2 linked regions of the Azospirillum brasilense genome follow. The protein of the gene in region 1 interacts with the protein of each later gene in a pairwise test. Links are inferred from orthologs where the notes say so. Each region holds a gene or a part of one and is shown on either strand. Other genes may lie near its edges.

The links.
Region 2: the proteins of H1Q64_RS25070 (region 1) and H1Q64_RS28640 interact in binary tests that used the Escherichia coli proteins (3 or more experiments, as listed by UniProt). The link is inferred for Azospirillum brasilense from one-to-one orthologs.

What each region holds. Positions count from the first base shown.
Region 1 is NZ_CP059451.1:501,046-510,576, reverse strand. Bases 2,487-5,560 are described here. They hold H1Q64_RS25070 (TonB-dependent siderophore receptor), read right to left. Parts: upstream 5,250-5,560; coding sequence 2,724-5,249; downstream 2,487-2,723. Other genes in these bases: H1Q64_RS25065 (FecR family protein), read right to left, coding at 5,414-5,560; H1Q64_RS25075 (hypothetical protein), read right to left, coding at 2,487-2,727. In the rest of the region: H1Q64_RS25085 (SDR family NAD(P)-dependent oxidoreductase), read left to right, coding at 1-751; H1Q64_RS25080 (PepSY-associated TM helix domain-containing protein), read right to left, coding at 893-2,440; more of H1Q64_RS25075, read right to left, coding at 2,437-2,486; more of H1Q64_RS25065, read right to left, coding at 5,561-6,454; H1Q64_RS25060 (RNA polymerase sigma factor), read right to left, coding at 6,475-7,068; H1Q64_RS25055 (GntR family transcriptional regulator), read right to left, coding at 7,232-7,906; H1Q64_RS25050 (TRAP transporter large permease), read right to left, coding at 8,026-9,309; H1Q64_RS25045 (TRAP transporter small permease), read right to left, coding at 9,306-9,531. UniProt on the Escherichia coli protein: Involved in the uptake of iron in complex with ferrichrome, a hydroxamate-type siderophore. Binds and transports ferrichrome-iron across the outer membrane.
Region 2 is NZ_CP059452.1:476,050-485,479, forward strand. Bases 3,381-6,353 are described here. They hold H1Q64_RS28640 (energy transducer TonB), read left to right. Parts: upstream 3,381-4,433; coding sequence 4,434-5,273; downstream 5,274-6,353. Other genes in these bases: exbB (tonB-system energizer ExbB), read left to right, coding at 3,381-4,010; exbD (TonB system transport protein ExbD), read left to right, coding at 4,015-4,437; H1Q64_RS28645 (response regulator transcription factor), read right to left, coding at 5,321-5,947; H1Q64_RS28650 (ATP-binding protein), read right to left, coding at 5,931-6,353. In the rest of the region: H1Q64_RS34045 (reprolysin-like metallopeptidase), read left to right, coding at 1-1,228; H1Q64_RS28615 (Lin0512 family protein), read left to right, coding at 1,338-1,694; H1Q64_RS28620 (hypothetical protein), read left to right, coding at 1,770-2,591; H1Q64_RS28625 (hypothetical protein), read right to left, coding at 2,642-2,902; more of exbB, read left to right, coding at 3,057-3,380; more of H1Q64_RS28650, read right to left, coding at 6,354-7,589; H1Q64_RS28655 (Glu/Leu/Phe/Val family dehydrogenase), read right to left, coding at 7,722-8,981; H1Q64_RS28660 (GreA/GreB family elongation factor), read left to right, coding at 9,277-9,430. UniProt on the Escherichia coli protein: Interacts with outer membrane receptor proteins that carry out high-affinity binding and energy dependent uptake into the periplasmic space of specific substrates such as cobalamin, and various iron compounds (such as iron dicitrate, enterochelin, aerobactin, etc.).

The sequences.
Region 1 (9,531 bases):
AATCTACGCCAACCGTCTGGCCGACCGCGGCCACGATCTGATCCTGGTGGCCCGCAACCGTGGCAAGCTCGCCGGCCTCGCGGCGCAGATCGCCGACCGCACCGGCCGCTCCGTCGAGGTCGTCGCCGCCGACCTGGGCGACAAGGCCGACCGGCGCGCGGTGGAGACGGTGCTGGCGACCGACGCCAGCATCACCACGCTGGTCAACAACGCCGGAATCGGCGCGACGGCCCCTCTGCTCTCGGCCGACGTCGATGCCATGGAGCGGATGATCGACCTCGACGTGACGGCGCTGATGCGGCTGACCTACGCGGCCGCGCCGGCCTTCGTGGCGCGCGGACGCGGCACGATTGTCAACATCGCCTCCATCGTCGCGATCGGGCCGGAAATCCTTAACGGCGTCTATGGCGGGGCCAAGGCCTTCGTCCTGGCGCTGACCCAATCGCTGCACCACGAGCTGGCCGCCAAGGGACTGCGGATCCAGGCGGTGCTTCCCGGCGCCACGGCCACCGATTTCTGGGGGACCGCCGGCACGCCGGTGGAGCATCTGCCGGGCGAGATCGTCATGCCCGCCGACGCCATGGTCGATGCGGCGCTGGCCGGGCTCGACGCGGGCGAACTGGTGACCATCCCGGCCCTTCCGGATGCCGCCCAGTGGCACGCCTACGAGGCCGCCCGTCAGGCGATGCTGCCCAACCTGTCCCGCAGCGAACCCGCCGCGCGCTACCGCGTCGCGCCGTTCTCCGCCTGACCCCCTGCCGCCGTCCGAGGGCGGTCGGCTCGCTGCTGCCGCCCGCCTTCCTGACGTTCGGCACCTTCACCGGCCTGTCGGAGCCGATCGCCCTCGCGCTCAATCGTCACGCCGTCCGGTGATCATCCTCCCAAGGGAAGGTCAGAGACCACGGCGCGCCAGCGCCCCCTGCGGACGGTCGACGCCACGGGGTGCCGCACGGAGGCGGCGCCAGGCCAACAGCGCGAACAGGGCGCCGGTCGCCAGGGCGGACAGGTCGATGCCGGCCACACCCCACAGCCCGCGCGCAAGCGTCACCCCGAGATGGGCCTCGCTGGTCAGGGCATTCATCAGCGGCAGAGCGGTCCACAGCAGAGCCGCCGTCGCCAGCTGCTCGCCCCAGGCCCGCTGGGCACCGCGCAGCGCCGGGTGCAGGGCCGCCAGAAACCACGCGGCGAAGAAAGCGACGGCCTCCAAGGTCTCCCGACCGGCCAGACCAGCGGGCAGCAGCCGGTTGGCCCAGAAATAGGCGGCGATGGCGATGGGCAGCCCGACCATCACCGCCAGATTGGCGCCGTCGGCCAGCCGCAGGCCGAAGGACGGGGTGGCCTCCCGCTTGCGCCGCTTGATGATCCAGTAGACCTGCCCGGTGCCGATCATCGCGGTGCCGGCCAGCCCGCACAGGATCATCGCCAGCCGCAGCGGCGTGTCGGCGAAGCGCATCATGTGCAGGCCGTAGGCGCCGGCCCGCGTCGCGGCGGCCCCGCCCGTCCCCTCCCAGACCGTGCGCACCGCGCCGGTCGTGCCGTCGAACAGGATGGCTTCCGCCGTGATCACCACCCGGTCGGAGTCGGTGCGCTTGAGAAGGATGGTGGCGGCGTCGTCGCCCGGGTTGTCGATGACGATCCATCCCGGCCGCCCACCGTCCCACTGCCGCTCCGCCTCCGCCAGCAGCGGCGCGATGGCGGTCAGGGGGGCGGCCCGTCCCGCGGGGGCCGGCGGCACCGGTTCGGCGTAAACGGCGGTGTTGAATGCGGCCGGCCGGTCACCGAAGGCCGCCTGCAGGCCCCAGGGCATGTAGAGTATCATCAACGGCACCAGCCCGGTCACGGTGATCAGCGCGTGGTAGGGAAGCACGATGATGCCCAGGGCGTTGTGCACGTCCATCCACAGCCGCGTGCGCGAGCGGTTGGGGCGGAAGGCGAAGAAATCCCAGAAGACCCGCCGGTGGATCACGAAGCCGGTGATCAGCGCCACCAGCAGGGCCACCCCGGCGGCGCCGATCAGATAGCGCCCGACCAGGCCGGGAACGCGCAGGTCGAAGTGGAAGTAATAGAGGAAATCGCCGCCGAAGGTCGCCCGCGCCTGCAAGGGGCGCCCGTCCGCCGGCTCCAGCGCCAGCTTGCGGAAGGCAGGCTGTATCCCCGGCGGGTTGTAGACATAGACCTGGGTCGCGGTCCGCCGCTCGTCCGGCAGCGTGATCAGCCAGCGGCGGGCCTGCGGAGCCTCGCGCGACAGGGTGGTGATCGCCGCCGCCGCCGCGTCGGGGCTGTTGGTCGCTTCGACCCGCTCGGGCTGCATCCAGCGGGTGATCTCGAAGCGGGCATAAGCGGTGGTTCCGGTCAGGAAGACGCAGAACAGCAGCCAGCCGACCACCAGCCCGCCCCAATTGTGCAGCCACGTCATCGACAGGCGAAAACTGCCGTTCATACCCCGGTTCCCGTCATGCTTTTCAACAGTGAGACCGCCGCCCAGAGTGCCGCCGTCAGGCCGGCGGTCCAGGCAAGGGCGCGCAGGGCGCTGGCCGCGGCGAACACCATCACCACGGTCAGGACGCAGGGCAGCAGCGCCGCCATGGTGGCGGTCAGCACCGCCTCCGCCCGGTCCTGCACGGCCGGCAGCGCCAGGGACAGCGCCGCCGCCGTTCCCGCCGCCAGGGCGTAGCCGCCGCCGACGGCGGTCACGACCCGCAGCGCGATCTCGGTCTTTCGCGTCACCAGGAATACTTCAGCGAGCCGATCACGGTGCGGCGCAGGCCGTAGTAGCAGTTGGTCGCCCGCGAGCAGGCCGCGACATACTCCTTGTCGAAGAGGTTGCTGGCGTTGATCGCCGCCTGAATGCCCTGAAGCTGCGGGTTCAGATAGGACAGGTCGTAGCGCAGGGCGGCGTCGACCAGCGTGTGGGCCGGCACCTTGAAGCTGTTGGCCGGATCGCCGTAGGTGAAGCCGACGTAGCGCAGGCCGAGCCCGCCGCCCAGGCCGGCCAGCGGGCCGTCCTGCACCGTGTAGTCGCCCCAGGCCGAGGCCGAATGGGTCGGCACGGCGACCGGCCGCTTGCCGCGGTCGGCGCCGTTGCTCTTCGTCACCTCGGCGTCGAGGAAGGTGTAGCTGGCCACCGCGTTCAGTCCGGCGGCGAGGCTGACACGCGCCTCCGCCTCGAAGCCGCGGGAACGGACCTCGCCGGTCTGGATGTTGTAGTTGGTGTGCAGCGGGTCGGCGGTGGTGACGTTCTGCTGGGTGATGGTGAAGGCCGACAGGGTGAACAGGCTGCCGGAGCCCGGCGGCTCGTATTTCAGACCGGCCTCGTACTGCTGGCCGGTGGTCGGCTCGAACGGGTTGCCGAAGAAATCGCTGCCGGAGGTCGGCTCGAAGGATTCCGAATAGCTGGCGTAGGGCGCCAAGCCATTGTCGAACAGATAGAGTGCGCCGACGCGGCCGGTGAAGGCGTCGTCCTGCTGCGACGTCCGCCCCTGGTTCAGCCGGTTGCGCTGCTGCGTCTCGGCCCAGTCCTTGCGCCCGCCCAGCAGGACGGCGAGCCCGCCCCACTTGATCTGGTCCTGGGCGTAGATGCCGGTCTGGGTGATGCGGGTGGCGGTGCTCTGGTAGATCGGCGGGGTGGCGATCGGCAGCCCGTAGACCGGGTTGAACAGGTCGAGGTTCGGCGCCGCCGCCTGCCCACGCAGCGTGTCGCTCCTCAGCCGCTGGTGGTCGACGCCGGCCAGCATGGTGTGGCGCAGCGGGCCGGTGTCGACGGTCACCTGGAGCTGGTTGTCGATGGTCAGGTCGTGGGCGCGCTCGCGGGCCGAGAAGGTGGTGCGCCGCGTGGTGCGCAGGTCGGGCAGCAGGCCGGACGCGTAGACCTGCTTGAGGTCGAGGTCGTTGTGCAGGTAGCGGGCGTTTTGCCGCACCGTCCAGCGCTCGTCGAACCGGTGTTCGAAGCGATAGCCGACGCTCATGGTCTTGCGGTCCCAGGTGTTGAAGTTGGGATCGCCCGTGAAGAGCTTGGTCGGCAGCGTGCCGTTGGGGTTGGGCAGCACGGTGCCCTGGGCCGGCAGGTAGTTCAGCGGCGAATCGTCGTAATTGTCGCGCTGGTAGAGGCCGATCAGGGTCAGGCTGGTGTCGTCGGTCGGCCGGATGGTCACGGTCGGGGCGGCGGCCAGCCGGCGGCGCTCCGCGATGTCGGTCTGGGTGTCGGTGTCCAGCGCGACGCCGGCGAACCGGTAGGAGAGCCGACCGTCGCCGGTCACGTCGCCGCCGACGTCCAGCGCGGCCTGCTTGCGGCCCTGGTTGCCGGCCTGCAGCAGGATTTCATGCCGAGCGTCGGGGGAGGGCTGCTTGGTCACCATGTTGACCAGACCGCCGGGGCTGGTCTGGCCGAACAGCACCGAGGCCGGGCCCTTCAGCACCTCGACCCGCTCGAACAGGTACGGGTCGATGCCGGAGGTCAGGAAGCCGCTGCCCTTCAGCCGCAGCCCGTCGAGATATTCGTTGAAGGACACGCCGGTGGTGCCGTTGCCGCCGAAGCCGCGCACCGAGATGCCGTCGCCGCCGAAGGAGGAGGAGCCGCCGTTGCGGGCGGTTGTGACGCCGGAGGTGTAGTTCAGGACGTCGGCCAGACTCCGCACCGCCTGGGCGTCCATCTGGTCGCGGGTGACGACGGAGATCGACTGCGGCGTTTCCAGGATCGGCGTGTCGGTCTTGGTGGCGGTGGCGCTCTGGCGGGCGGCGTAGCCCATGACCGGGCCGGTCGCCCGCTCGCGCGTGCCTTCGACGGTCACCGGGTCCAGCACCGTCTCGCCGGTCTGCGGCCGCGACAGCACGGCGCGGCCGGGGCCGGTCATCTGGTACGACACGCCGGTGCCGGACAGCAGGCGGCGCAGCGCCTCGTCGGCGCTCATGGTTCCCGACACGCCGGGCGAGGACAGGCCGCGCGCCACCTCGGCCGGGAAGCCGACCTCCCATCCGCTGACCGTGCTGAAGGCGTTGAGGGCCGTGACCAGCCCCTGCGGGGCGATGTCGAACCGCTGCCCCGCCGTTTGTCCTCCCATCTGACCGGAGGCCTGGGCCACCTGCCCGCCAGCCACCTGCCCGCCGCTCTTCGCCGGCGCCGCCAGGGCGATGCTTCCCGACGCGCCCCCCGCCATGCCCAATCCGGTCACCGCCGACGACAGCAGCACCGCCCGCAGCAGGGCCGTCCCCCGACGCCCCCGTGCACCCTTATCCGTGATCCCCGCACCCATCGTAACGCTTTCCCCATGATCGCGACGTCTCAACCGGCCGGACCGGCGCCGCTAATTGCAATTGCGACGCATTCCTAAAAGCCGTGTCGACCTGACGTTCGGGGATCGCGAAAAGCAGAAATTTTTTTCGGGGCTTGGCGCGGGTGGAGGGGAAAACCGGCGGATCAGGGGCGCGGGCGCAGGATCAGCAGGGCGTCGGACAGCCGCAGGGTCTCGGCCCGCACCAGCCCGGCCAGGGCCGTCGCCGTCCGCACCGGATCGTCCAGCCGGTAATTCCCGGTGATCCGCCGGTCGGCAAGGGAATCGGGAACCACGATCAGGCCCGGATAATAGCGGTCCAGCTCCTCCAGAACCTCGCGCAGGGGGCGGTCCTCGAAGACCAGCCGGCCATCGACCCAGCCGAGCGCCGCCGACAGGTCGGCGGGATGCCCGGCGCCGACTCCCGACGCGGTGACCACCACCTCCTCGCCCGCGCGCAGGCGGACGGCGGGACCGTCGGGACGCGCCACGTCCACGGTGCCGTGGCGCACCGTCACCGTCACCCGGTTGTCCAGATAACGGACGGCGAAGGCGGTGCCGACCACGGTCACGACGGCGGAACCGGCGGAGACCCGGAAGGGACGGGCGGGGTCGGGCGTTACCTCGAAGAAGGCGGCCCCGCGCAGCAACCGGGTCCGCCGCTCGCTGCCCACGATGTCGGTGGCCAGCGCCGTGCCGGTGTCCATCAGCACCTGCGATCCGTCGGCCAGCATCACACGCTCCTGAACGCCGGTTACGGTGCGATGATCGGCCTGCAGACGCAACGGCAGGTCGGCGGCCCAGCCCAGCCCGACCGCCACCGTCACCGCCGCCGCCCACGCCATTGTGCGCCGTCGCACCGGATGGCGGAGCTGGGCGCGCGATCGGGTTCGGTCGCGGGCAGACGCTCCGGCGGTGGGCCAGCGAATCGTTTCCGGCGGTTTGGGCGCCGGTGCGTGGGGTTCCGGCACAACGTCCGGAGCCGCGGTTGCCACCAGCGCGTCGGTCAGGAGCGGCGAGGCCCACATGGCCTGCGCCAGGTCCCAGGCGCGGGCATTGCGGGGGTGGGCGGCGCACCAGGCGGCGCAGGCTTGGCGGCACTCCTCGTCCGCGTCCTCCGCCTGCAGACGGATGAACCAGTCGAGCGCCTGCTCCAGCGGCAGGGAGGGGTCGGTGTCGTCAGGCATGGGACCCGCGTGTGGTGCCGTCACGGTCTTTCACCTTGTAAGACGTTCGAGCCGGCGGAAACCCGCAACCCTTCACGATCGGGCCGGCCTTCACGATCAAGCCGGGCGAAAACCTCCAGGCAGGCGAGCAGGGCGGTCTTCAGGTCCTTTTGCACCGTGCTGACCGAGACGTCGAGCCGTTCGGCGATCTGCGCGTGGGACAAGCCCTCCATCCGGTTCAGCAGAAGGATGCGGCGCTGCCGCTCGCTCAAAGCCGCCAGCGCGGTCTCCATGCGGGCCAGCCGCTGGCGGTCGCCGGCCTCGGTTTCCGGGGAGGGCAGGGGGGCGGCGACCGCCTCCAGGCCCTCGGGGGTGATGTCCTGAGTCACGACGACGGCGTTCCGGCGCTCCCGCCGCAAATGGTCGAGGGCCAGATTGCGCGCCGTCTGGAACAGGAAAGGCGCCGGATAATCCACCGGCCGGTCGCGTTCCGCCGCCCGCACCTTGAGATAGGCCTCCTGTGCCAGATCCTCGGCAGTGGCGGCGCTGCCGACCATGCGGGCCAACAGCCGGACAAGAGCCCCACGGTGTCCGATGAAAACGGCGTCGAGCGTCGGCTTGGCGGTGTCAACCATGCGCCACCAAGCCAGGAACCGGTGCCTTCGTGCGATGCTGATCGGGCATGGCCAGCCCCGTTCCTCCACAGACAACCGGCTTGGCCACGCCATGGCCGGTGCATGACGGCGCATTATAATTAGAATGCGTATCATTCGCAATGATCGGCGGCCCTGCTATCGTCTATGAGCGACCCTCCATGGCCTTCAACGTGCGGTCGCGGGTGGCGATCAGGTGGTCGCGCATCGCCGCCGCCGCCGCCTCGGCGTCCTTGGCGCGCAGCGCCTTGCAGATGGCGATGTGCTCCTCCAGCGAAGGATCGAAGGCGTTCGGCACCTTCTCGATCACCGCGTTCCGGCACCAGGCTACCGAGTCCCTCAGCGTCGCCATGATGCGGGCCAGCCGCTGGTTGGGGCAGTGGGCCAGCACGAAGTCGTGGATGACCTCGTCCACCTCCTGCAGGCGGGCCTGCCGCTCCTCCTCCGGAGCGGGCCGGCCAGCGGCGATGTAGGCTTCGGTCATCGCCTCCACCTCCGCCTCCGGAGCATGGGGGGTGGCCAGCTCCGTCACCAGCGGCTCCAGGGCGATGCGGAGCTGGAACACCTCCATCAGGGCGTTGCGATCGATCTCCGCCACGAAGATGCCGCGCCGCGGGTAGATGTGGACCAGCCCGTCCGCCTCCAGCCGTTTGGCGGCGTCGCGCAGCGGCGTGATGCTGATGTTCCACAGCGCCTTGTACTGGTCCAGCATCAGCCGCGATCCCGGCGCCAGCCGGCCGGAGATGATCTCGCTCCTCAGCCGCTCGGTGACCTGCTCGCCGATGGAGGCCGTGTCGAGGGGACCGCTGCCGTCGAGCATGGAAGACCGTTCCTCAGTGAATCGCCGCAGACGGAGGCGCCGCGTCAGGTCCGACATTTTAACACCGCGCCTCCCCCGCCTTCAAACCCGCCTTCACGTCCCTGGGGCATCGGGGGCCGTCACCGCGCCGTGAACCAGGCGAGCGGCGCCATCACCAGCTCCGGGAACAGCACCAGCAGGAACAGCACGGCGGTCTGCGCCAGCAGGAAGGGGCCGACGCCCTTCATCAGGTTCGACATCGACATGCGTCCGACGCCGCAGACCACGTTCAGCACCGTGCCGACCGGCGGGGTGATCAGGCCGATGGCGTTGTTCATGATGAAGAGGACGCCGAAGTAGACCGGGTCGATGCCCGCCTGTTTGATGATCGGCATCAGCACGGGAACCATCAGCAGGATGGTCGGCGCGAAGTCCAGCGCGGTGCCGACGATCAGCACGATGACCATCAGCGCGACCATCAGCAGAAGCCGGTTGTCCATCACCGGGGCCAGCAGATCGGCGAGCTGGGCCGGGATGTTGGACGCGGTGATCAGCCAGGCGGAGATGCCCGCCGCCGCCACCAGGAACATCACCACAGCCGTCGTCTTTGCCGCGGACAGCATCAGACCGTACAGGTCGGCGATCTTCAGTTCGCGGTAGATGACCAGCCCGACGAACATGGCGTAGACCGCGGCGACCACCGCCGCCTCGGTCGGCGTGAAGACACCGGTCTTCAGCCCGCCGATGATGACCACCGGAAGCAGCATCGCCCAGAAGGCGTCGGCGGTCAGCCGCAGCCGCTCGCGCAGCGGAACCTTGGGCGGCGTGGTCAGGATCTCGCGGCGGGCCAGCCACCACCAGGTGACCAGAAGCGCCACGCCCATCATGATTCCCGGCACGATGCCGGCCAGGAACAGCTTGGTGATCGAGACCTGCCCGGCGACGCCGTACAGGATCATGCCGATCGACGGCGGAATGACCGGCGCGATGATGCCGCCCGCCGCGATCAGCCCGCCGGAGCGGTGGATGTCGTAGCCCGCCTGCCGCATCATCGGCAGCAGGATGGAGGCGAGAGCCGCCGTGTCCGCCACCGCCGAGCCGGACAGCGAGGCCATCAGGATCGCCGCGAACACCGCGACGAACCCCAGCCCGCCGCGCAGGTGGCCGACCCAGGCCATCGCCATGGCGATGATGCGCCGGGACATGCCGCCGGCGTTCATGAACTCGCCGGCCAGCATGAAGAAGGGCACGGCAAGCAGCGGGAAGCTGTTGGCGCCGTCCCACATGCTCTGCACGACAATCTGGGGGTCGAGCATCCCCATGAAGGCCATCAAAGCGAGGCCGGAGACGATCAGCGCGAAGGCGACGGGCAGCCCCAGCGCCATCGCGCCCAGAAGGCTGCCGACGAAGATGAAGATGGTCACGGCGCCGTTTCCTTCAGCGTCTTCGGGCTCGCGAGCGGGCCGGGCAGGGTGCCGGGCAATGTGCCGGGTCCCTTGAGCCGGTTCGGGTCCACCTCGCCCATGCCCTCCTCCTCGACCTGGATCAGCTCGTCGTCGCCGACCTTGCCGAGCGCCAGCCGGACGAGGTTCACGATGCACATCAGCCCGATCACCCCGCCGGTCAGGTAGGTGACGCCGAACACC
Region 2 (9,430 bases), on another replicon or contig:
CGGCGACTACAACGGCACGGGCAGCGGCACCCCGCCCTTCCTGCCTCCGTCCGAGGACAACCGGACCAACACGATCATGTCCTATTACGGCGTCTGGCCCGGCGGGCTGGGCGTCTATGACGTCGCCGCGATCCAGCGCCTCTACGGTCCCAACCCCGCCGTGCGCTCGGGCGACGACCTGTATCTCCTGACACCGGGGGCGTCGGGACGCTACCTCTGGGACGGCGGGGGCAACGACACCCTGTCCGCTGCGGGTGCGGACGTTCCTGTCACTGTCGACCTGACGGGCGGCTGGGGATGGTTCTCGGCGCAGGCCTCCTCGATTCTCGCCCAGAACCAGTTTTTCGTCGGCTACGGAACCCGCATCGAGACCGTCATCGGGGGATCGGCTGGCGACCGCTTGACCGGCTCGGCCTTTGCCGACACGCTGATGGGTGCCGCGGGGGACGACACGCTGGCCGGTGGAGGCGGCGACGATCTTCTCGACGGCGGAACCGGCACCAACACGGCCTTCTACAACTTCCCCTCCGCCAACGCGTTCGTGACCAGCGATCCGTTGGGGAGCGGAGCGGAGCTGACGGTCACCGGGGCCGGCGGCACCGACCGGCTGCGCGACATCGAACGGCTGGTCTTTGCCGACCGCACGGTCACCCGGCAGGAGGCTGCGGCCGCCCTGCCCCGCGCCGCGTCGGACCAGCGCGCCATCGTTCAGGATGGCGCCATGAGCTACGAGGTGCGGATGGCCGCCTATTCCGGCCCGGTCGCCGGCCTGAAAAACCAGTTCCTGGGAACGGCCGCCGCGGAAGCGGTGGTCGGCAGCGACCAGGGCGATTTCATGAATCTGCTCGGCGGGAACGACGCCGCGCAGGGCGGAGGCGGAAACGACGTGCTGGACGGCGGCACGGGCTCCAACTTCCTGACCGGCGGAGCCGGCACGGACACCTTCAACGTCGATGGGCGGGGCGAAGGCGTCACGTGGTCCACCATCACCGACCTGCAATCGGCGGAATGGGTCGTCGCCTGGGGCTGGACGGACACCCTCTCCAAACTGACTTGGGAGGATCTGGCGGGCGCCACCGGCTATCAGGGGGTCACCGCGCGAATCGACCTGGACGGCAATGGCGGCACCGACCTCAGCCTGACCTTCAACGGACAGACCCCCGGCGGGTTGCTCTCCATGCCCGGACAGGTGGGGACCGACAGCTATCTTGCCTTCCGGATCGGCTGACCGCATTCCGCCGTTCGAAAAAACGGCCGGATCGACTGCCGCGCCGCGCCGATCCTGGCGCATCCTCAGCGCAATCGCCGAAACATCGAATGAGGAGGGACCCACGACCATGAAGCAGGTGATGTTCGTCGAACTCGGCATGGGCGCCGATCTGCACGGTCAGGACGTGACCAAGGCCGCGGTGCGCGCGGTGCGCAACGCCATCGAGCGCAACTCCATGCCCGGCATGCGCGCGCTGGTCGATGGCGACACCAGCCGGATGCAGGTCCGCGTCCATCTCGCCGTTCCGGCGGACGCCGACCGGCTGGACCTGGAGGCCGTCCGGGCCGTCTTCCCCTATGGACAAGTCTCCTTCAACGTGGTGTCCGGCGGCATGCTGGCGCCCAGCGGCATCTTCCTCGCCGACAAGAACGACCGCAACGAGTTGATCTACATCGTCAACGCCGCGGTGGAGGTCGGTATTTGAAGTCTGGGGACTGAGGTTTGGCGCTTGAGTGCGGAGCGGTTGCCCCCGCCCCCCGTTTCGTGCCAGCGTCGGGGCATGAAGCGCGCGCTCCGAACCGCCCTGATCGCCGTCGGCATCCTCGCCGGCGGCCTCGTCACCCTGACCGTGGGGGTGGTGGCCGCCCTGCCGGTGATCGCCGACCACATCCCGCTGGAACTGTCCCGAGTCGTGATGAGCGACGGGCGACGGCAGGTGGAGATGCAGGGCATGGTCCATGTCGCCAAGCCGGAGTTCTACGGCGCGATCGCCCGCCACATCGCGCAGCGGCGCCAGGAAGGCTGGCTGGTCTTCTACGAGGAGGTCCGTCCCGACGGTTCCTCCAACCCCGCCGGGGTGGCCGACGTGCTGCGCCGCCTGGGGGCGGACTGGAACCCGGACAGCAAGCAGCATCCCTACGAGATGATGGCGAGCCTGCTCGGCGACGGGCTGGTGCTTCAGGACAACCGCGCCCTGATCGGCCCGCCGGGACCGGACGCCCGCAACGTCGACGTCACCCTGTCGCAATTGCTGGCCGCCCTGCCCCCCGACGATCCGGACGAGGCCGATCCGGAAACCATCGATCTGGCGCAGCTCCGGGACGAGTACGACACGCTGCCGGGCTGGGTGCAGCGGCGCGTCCAGGCCGCCATCCGCATCATGCTGGCCGCCACGGCGTCGGGCTCCATGGTGCGCGAGGCCCTGTCGCCCGCGCTGACCACCCTTCGCGAGGACAAGGTGGTGGCGGCGATCAAGGCAGAACCGGACCGCAACATCCTGATCCTCTACGGTCAGGTCCACATCGGCCACATCCAGACCATGCTGGAGGACGCCGACGCGCGGTGGCGGACGGTCTCCTCAAAGGCGATCCAGGCGTTCTGAACCGCACTGGTCAACCGCACTGGTCACCCGCACTGGTCACCCGATGCGGATCACCAGATTTTGCGGGCCAGTTCCTCGCCGCGGGCGGTGAGCTCCTCGAAGCGGCGGCGAGCCTCATCCTCGGCGTTCCAGTCGCCGGGGGCGACGACGGCTTCGGCGGCGTCCGGATGGTCCGGCGCGCTGGGGCGGTCCCCCGCCTCCCCGTGGAGACCGTAGATCTGGCCGTCACGCGCCTCGATCACGGCGTAGCGGCCGTCCCGCTCGACGAGCCGGAAGCTGCCATGTTCCGATACGGTCCGGACCTTGGGCATCGCAATCTTCCCTTGCGGTTCACATGTCACGCCGTGAACAACCGGCGTGCTGCCCATTTGTCGCATAGCAGCAATATAGCACTTTATGGGTGCAAATGAGAGTCGTTCGCACTATACAGGAAGGAAGTCAGCCGCAAAGAAGTTCGAACCGCCAATGTTCACAGCGCTTCACACCCGTTCCATCGCTGCGATGGCCGCCGCCGGCACCTTCCTGTCGAGCGGAGTTGGCTGGGCGCAAGGCACCCCCGCAACCAACGGCGGCGCTCCCGCGGCACCGGCTTCCACGGCAGCGCCCATGACGGCGCCTGTAACGGCGCCCGCCGCCGACGCGCTGGCCGCCCCGCTGGCGGCGCCGGACGCTGCGGCGGGAGCGGCCGCCGGACTGGAGCATGTGACCGCCGCGACGGCGACGCTGCCGCACGACCTGTCCCCCTGGGGCATGTTCATGGCGGCGAGCCCGGTGGTGCAGGCGGTGATGATCGGGCTGGCGTTGGCCTCGGTGGCCACCTGGACCATCTTCCTCGCCAAGTCGGTGGAGCTGTCGAAGGCCAAGCGCAAGGCGCGGGCCTCTCTGGCGGCGCTGGAGCAGGCGCGTTCGCTGACCCAGGCGGCCGAGAGCATCGGCTTCGAGAAGACTCCGGCCACCGCCTTCCTGCGCGCCGTGATCGCCGAGGCCCACCAGTCCGCCGACGCCCCCTCGCAGGAGGGTCTGAAGGAGCGCGCGGCCTCCCGCCTGGAGCGGATCGAGGCGGCGGAGGGGCGGCGCATGATGCGCGGCACCGGCATCCTCGCCAGCATCGGTTCCACGGCCCCCTTCGTCGGGCTGTTCGGCACGGTGTGGGGCATCATGGTCAGCTTCATCGGCATCGCCAAGTCGCAGACAACCAACCTCGCCGTGGTGGCGCCGGGCATCGCCGAAGCGCTGCTGGCGACGGCCATCGGCCTCGTTGCGGCCATCCCGGCGGTGGTGATCTACAACGGCTTCGCCCGCTCCATCGGCGGCTATCGTGCCCAACTCGGCGACTCGTCGGCAGCGGTGCTGCGGCTGCTGAGCCGCGACATGGACCGCCGCGCCCTGCCGCGCACCGTGTCCAAGGCGGCGGAGTAAGACCATGGCGGCGCGTCTGGACGACGGCGACGATCTCACCGAGTCGCACGACATCAACGTCACGCCCTTCATCGACGTGATGCTCGTTCTGCTCATCATCTTCATGGTGGCGGCCCCGCTGGCGACGGTGGACGTGCCGGTGGACCTGCCGGCCTCGACCGCCCAGCCGCAGCCGCGGCCTGACAAGCCTCTGTTCCTGACCATCCAGGCTGACAAAAGCCTGTCGGTGGGCGACACGCCGGTGGCGCGGGAGTCCCTGGCGGCGGCGCTGGACGGGGTGACGAGCGGCGACAAGGGCGCCCGCGTCTTTCTGCGCGCCGACCGCAGCGTGGATTACGGCGCGCTGACCGAGGTGATGAACGCGCTGCGCGCCGCCGGCTATCTGAAGATCGCCCTGGTCGGGCTGGAAGGCGCGGCCGCGAAATGAGCGTGGCGACGTTCGATCCCAACGATCTGCCGGACGGCGAGGAGCGCACGGCACCCGCCCTGGCGCGCTGGGGCGGCAGTCTAGTGGTCGTGCTGGGCGCCCACGCCCTTCTGGCACTCGCCGCTCTGTCCTGGCACGTCGCGATGGAAGAGGCGCCGGCTGCGCCGCCCGCGGTGATGCTCGACCTGCCGCCGATGCCGGAAACACCGGCCGCGGAGCCGCCGCCGACGCTGGAATCGATGCTCCCCGAACCGGAGCTGCCGCCCGAGCCGGTGATCGAGCCCGAACCGGAACCCGAGCCCATCCCCGAGATCGCCCCGGAGCCGCCCCCGCCCGTGCCGGCGGAAGTCGCCCTGCCGGAGCCGCCGCCGAAGCCCAAGCCCAAGCCCAAGGAAGAGCCCAAGCCGAAGCCCAAGGCCGAACCGCCGAAGCCGCGCCCGCAGACTCCCCCGAAGCCGGTGACGGAAGCCCCGGCCAACGCCGCCCCCGCCGCCGCCCCGCCCGCGGGCGCGCCGGCCCAGGCGGCGCCAGTAATGCGCAACAGCAACGCGCTGCCGACGTGGCATGGCGCCGTCCTCGGCCATCTGGAGCGCTACAAGCGCTACCCCCGCATCGCCCAGATGCGGCGCCAGCAGGGCGTTCCGCAGGTCCACATTACGCTCGACCGGCAAGGGCGGGTGCTGGCGGTGCGGCTGCACAAGGGTTCCGGCTTCGAGGCGCTGGACGAGGAGACGATCGCTCTGGTCGAACGCGCCTCCCCGCTCCCGGCCCCACCGCCGGACGTGGCGCAGGACCGCATGGAACTGGTGGTGCCGGTGCAGTATTTCCTGCGCTGAGCCGGTGCACGCTTCAACCGCTCAAGCGTGCATAACCTGGATGCGCATCACGGTATGTGCATCCACAGGCGCATGAGTTCCGGAACCGTGCGGATGTCGAGTTTGCTGAGAATGTTCGCCCGGTGGGTTTCCACCGTGCGGACGCCGATCCCGAGGCGGATCGCGATGGCCTTGTTGGCGCAGCCCTCCACCATCAGCGCCGCGACATCCCGTTCGCGGGGGCTGAGAAGGGCCAGCTTCGCCAAGGCGGACTCCGCGGCGGAGCGGTCCCGGCGCTGGTGGGCGTCGCGCTGCAAGGCCTCGTGGATGCGGCGCAGGAAGACGCCGTCGTCGAACGGCTTTTCCAGAAAATCGACGGCTCCGGACCGGAAGGCGGTGACGGCGGAACTCACCTCGCCATGGGCGGTGATGATGATGACCGGCAGGCCGCAGCCGCGCCGGGACAGTTCCTCCTGAAGCTCCAGCCCGTCCATGAAGGGCATGCGGAGGTCGGCCACCACGCAGCCCGGCTGCTCCGGGCTGTAGCGGTGCAGGAATTCCAGCGCGTTGACGAAGGTGCGCACGGACAGGCCGGCCACCTCGACAAGGACGGAGAGCGCGTCGCGGACCGCCTCGTCGTCGTCGATGATGAAGACGGTCGGTTCGCCGGTGAGGGGATTACTGGTCTGGGTCATGGGACGGCCGGGTGTCGGAACGGGCTGCGGGCAGAAAGACCTGGAAAACGGAGCCGGTCGGACCGGTGCGGCCGAGCCACAGCCTGCCTCCGTGGCTTTCGACGATCGAGCGGCAGATGGGCAAGCCGAGCCCCATACCCGCCGGTTTCGTGGTGGCGAACGGCGAGTACAGATGGTCGACCATACCCGCCGACACGCCGGGACCGCTGTCCTCGACCTCGAAGGTCAGGCCGTCCGGCGGCGTGGCCCTGACACGCAGGATGACCTCGCGCACCGGGCTGTCGGCCGCGGCGATGGCCTCGATGCTGTTGTGCACGAGGTTGAGAAGAACCTGCTCGATCTGGATGCGGTCGCACAGCACGAGGGGAAGCGGCTCCACCATGTCCACCCGAAGCTGGACCCGGTTGTAGGCCGCGTCCCCCCGCACCAGCGTCAGCGTCTCTCGCAGGATCTCGCTGGCCGATTCCGGCGCCAGTTGAAGCGACCCCTTGCTCAGGAAGGTGCGCAGCCCGCGAATGACCTCGCCCGCGCGTTCCGCCTGGATCACCGCCTTGTCGATGAGTTCGTGGGCGCGCGGCGGCGTGTCGTCGCCTTCCAGCAGGCGCTGGGCGGCGCGCGCGTAGCTGATGGCGGCCAGCAGCGGCTGATTCAGTTCGTGGGCCAGGGCGGAAGCCATCTCCCCGGTCACCGTGAGGCGGGAGAGATGGGCCAACTCGGTCTGGTGTTCGCGCAGCCGGACCTCGACCTCGCGCCGCTCGCTGACCAGAGCGCCGAGGAACAGGGCCGTGATGGCCAGGGCCAGCATCAGCGTCTGATGATAGATCACCGCCCCCAGGGGAAGACCGATCGCCTGCAGCCCGGCGATCAGGCCGCTTTGGATGGCCAGGGCCGCCAGCACCGCGCCCGGCAGGCCGTGCGACACCGCCACCCAGACGAGGGGCAGGAACAAGACGTAGAACAGGTTGAACTGACCGTCGCCGATGGGCAGGAAGACCAGCAGGAGAGCTGCGGCGATGGCGGCCGTCTGGGCGGCGGTGGGCGTCTTCGGCACGCTCCAGGCGGGCGTCTGGTCCGGTCGGTGCAGGAGGAGGACGAAGGGCGTGACCACGGCGATGCCGATGGCGTCGCCCAACCAGTATTGGAACGCCAGCGTCGGCAGGTCGGCCGCGGGCAAGGCCCCGTCCAGGACGAACACGCCGACGAAGACGGGGGCAACAACGGCGGCGCTCAGGAAGGTGACGCCGACCAGCCAGCCGACATCGCGCACCCGGTTCAACGCCAGACCGATCGCCACCCGGTGGCGCAGCACATGGGCGGCCGCCCCGTACCCGGCAACGATGGCGAGGTTCGAGAGCAGCAGCGAGGAGACCGAGGCCGGATGCCCCCGCACCACCAGATCGGCCAGGATCAGCGTGGCGTAGACCATCGGCAGGCCGCGCGCGCCGGTCCACAGCAGAAGGGCCATGTAGAGCCCCGCCGGCGGGTTCCACGGCGTGATGTTGAGGCTCGGGCGGGGGTGGATGAAGGTCAGCCAGTCGATGGGCAGATAGGCCGCCAGGAAGGCGAGCGACAGCACGACCATGTCCCGGCCGGTCAGGATGGCTGGCGCTCCCGTCGCACGGCTGGCGGGCGGAAATGGCATCTCAAAGCGGTCTTTCAGGCTGCACGGGCGGAACGGAACGGGTGGACGAGGCACGGACTATACGTCCACCCGGCGTGTTCGCCTATGCGATGGGTGGGAGCCCGGCGGGCTCCCGTCCCCGCGACGCACGGATCAGCCGACGAAGAACGGCTGCGTTCCATGCGCGGCGATGGCCTTCGACAGCCGTTCCAGCGCGTGGGCGTAGGCCGCCGTGCGCATCGGAATGTCCTTGGTCGTGCCCATGTTCCAAACCCGGCGACCCTCGGTCTCCATGATCACGCGAAGGCGCTCGTGAATCTCGTCGAGGCCCCAATAGTAGCCCTGGCGGTTCTGCACCCACTCGAAGTAGGACACCGTCACGCCGCCGGCGTTCGCCAGAATGTCGGGGAGGACGATGACACCGGACTCGTTCAGGATGCGGTCGGCGTCCGGCGTGACCGGGCCGTTGGCGAGTTCCAGGACGACCCGCGCCTTGATGAGCCCGGCGTTGCCCCTGTGGATCTGATCCTCCAGCGCCGCGGGGACCAGGATCTCGCACGCGGTGCCCAGCAGTTCGTCGCCGGTCACCGCGCGGGCGCCGTTCTCGGTATAGGCGGTCACCGAACCGCCGCGCTCCTTGGCCGTCTGCACGGCCTGCGGGTCCAGCCCCTCCTCGCAGACGATGGCGCCACGGGAGTCGGACAGGCCGACGATGCGGTAGCCGTCCGCGTGCAGCAGACGGGCGATGTGGAAGCCGGCGTTGCCGTAGCCCTGGATCACCACCCGGCGGGCCGATCCGGACAGGCGCAGATCCTCTTCCAGATGCTTGATCAGGTAATAGCCGCCGCGCGCGGTCGCGTCGTCGCGCCCGAGCGAACCGCCGAGCGGCAGCGGCTTGCCGGTGATGACCGCCGGGCTCGGCTGGCGGACGATGGAGCTGTACTCGTCGGCCATCCACCCCATGATCATGGAGTTGGTGTAGACGTCCGGCGCCGGGATGTCGCGGTCGGGTCCGATCATGCCGGCGAAGGCCTGGACATAGGCCCGCGACAGGCGCTCCAGCTCCGACTTGGACAGGCTGTGCGGATCGACCTTCACCGCGCCCTTGCCCCCGCCGTAGGGCAGGTTCATCACCGCGCACTTGAAGGTCATCCAGAAGGCCAGCGTGGTCACTTCCTCCACGTTGGAACTCGGGTGGAAGCGGATGCCGCCCTTGGTCGGGCCGCGCGTGTCGTCGTAGCGGCACCGCCACGCCGGGAAGGAGCGCCGCGAACCGTCGTCCATGCGCACGGACAGGCGGACGCTCAACGTCTCCTTGGCGTATTTCAGTTTCTCGAGAACCTCGGAATCCACCTCGACGTGCTTGGCGGCTTCATCCAGGCGGCTCAGCGCCCCCGAAAGCAGATCGTCCATTCCTTTTCCCCATGGTTTCGGTCAGGAGCACCGAAGGTTGGCCGCATCTCCTTCCTGGAAGGTTCTGCTCACTTCCCCTAAGGCATATGACGGCTTTTCTACTGGGGAATAACCCGGATCAAAATATCCGTATTACTACGGAAATAGCGTAACATACTGCGAAACAACGATAAATTTTTTACAGGCCGATCTGCGCCTTGCGCTCCGTAATCATACGGATGGCCGCGGACAATGCCCGTGGGCGAGAGTTCATCCGGGCTTGCATTACCGCCGCCGCGCAGTCGAGGACGCATCGATGACCGAGGGAACCGACCGGCCGCTGATCTGGATCGGACGCATGGATTACGGCCGCCTGCTGCGGGCCATGGACCGGCTGGCCGTGCAGGCCCCGGAGGTCTCGGCGTTCCTGTCGCGGGAGTTGGAGCGGGCGATCGTACGCCCGGAAGGCG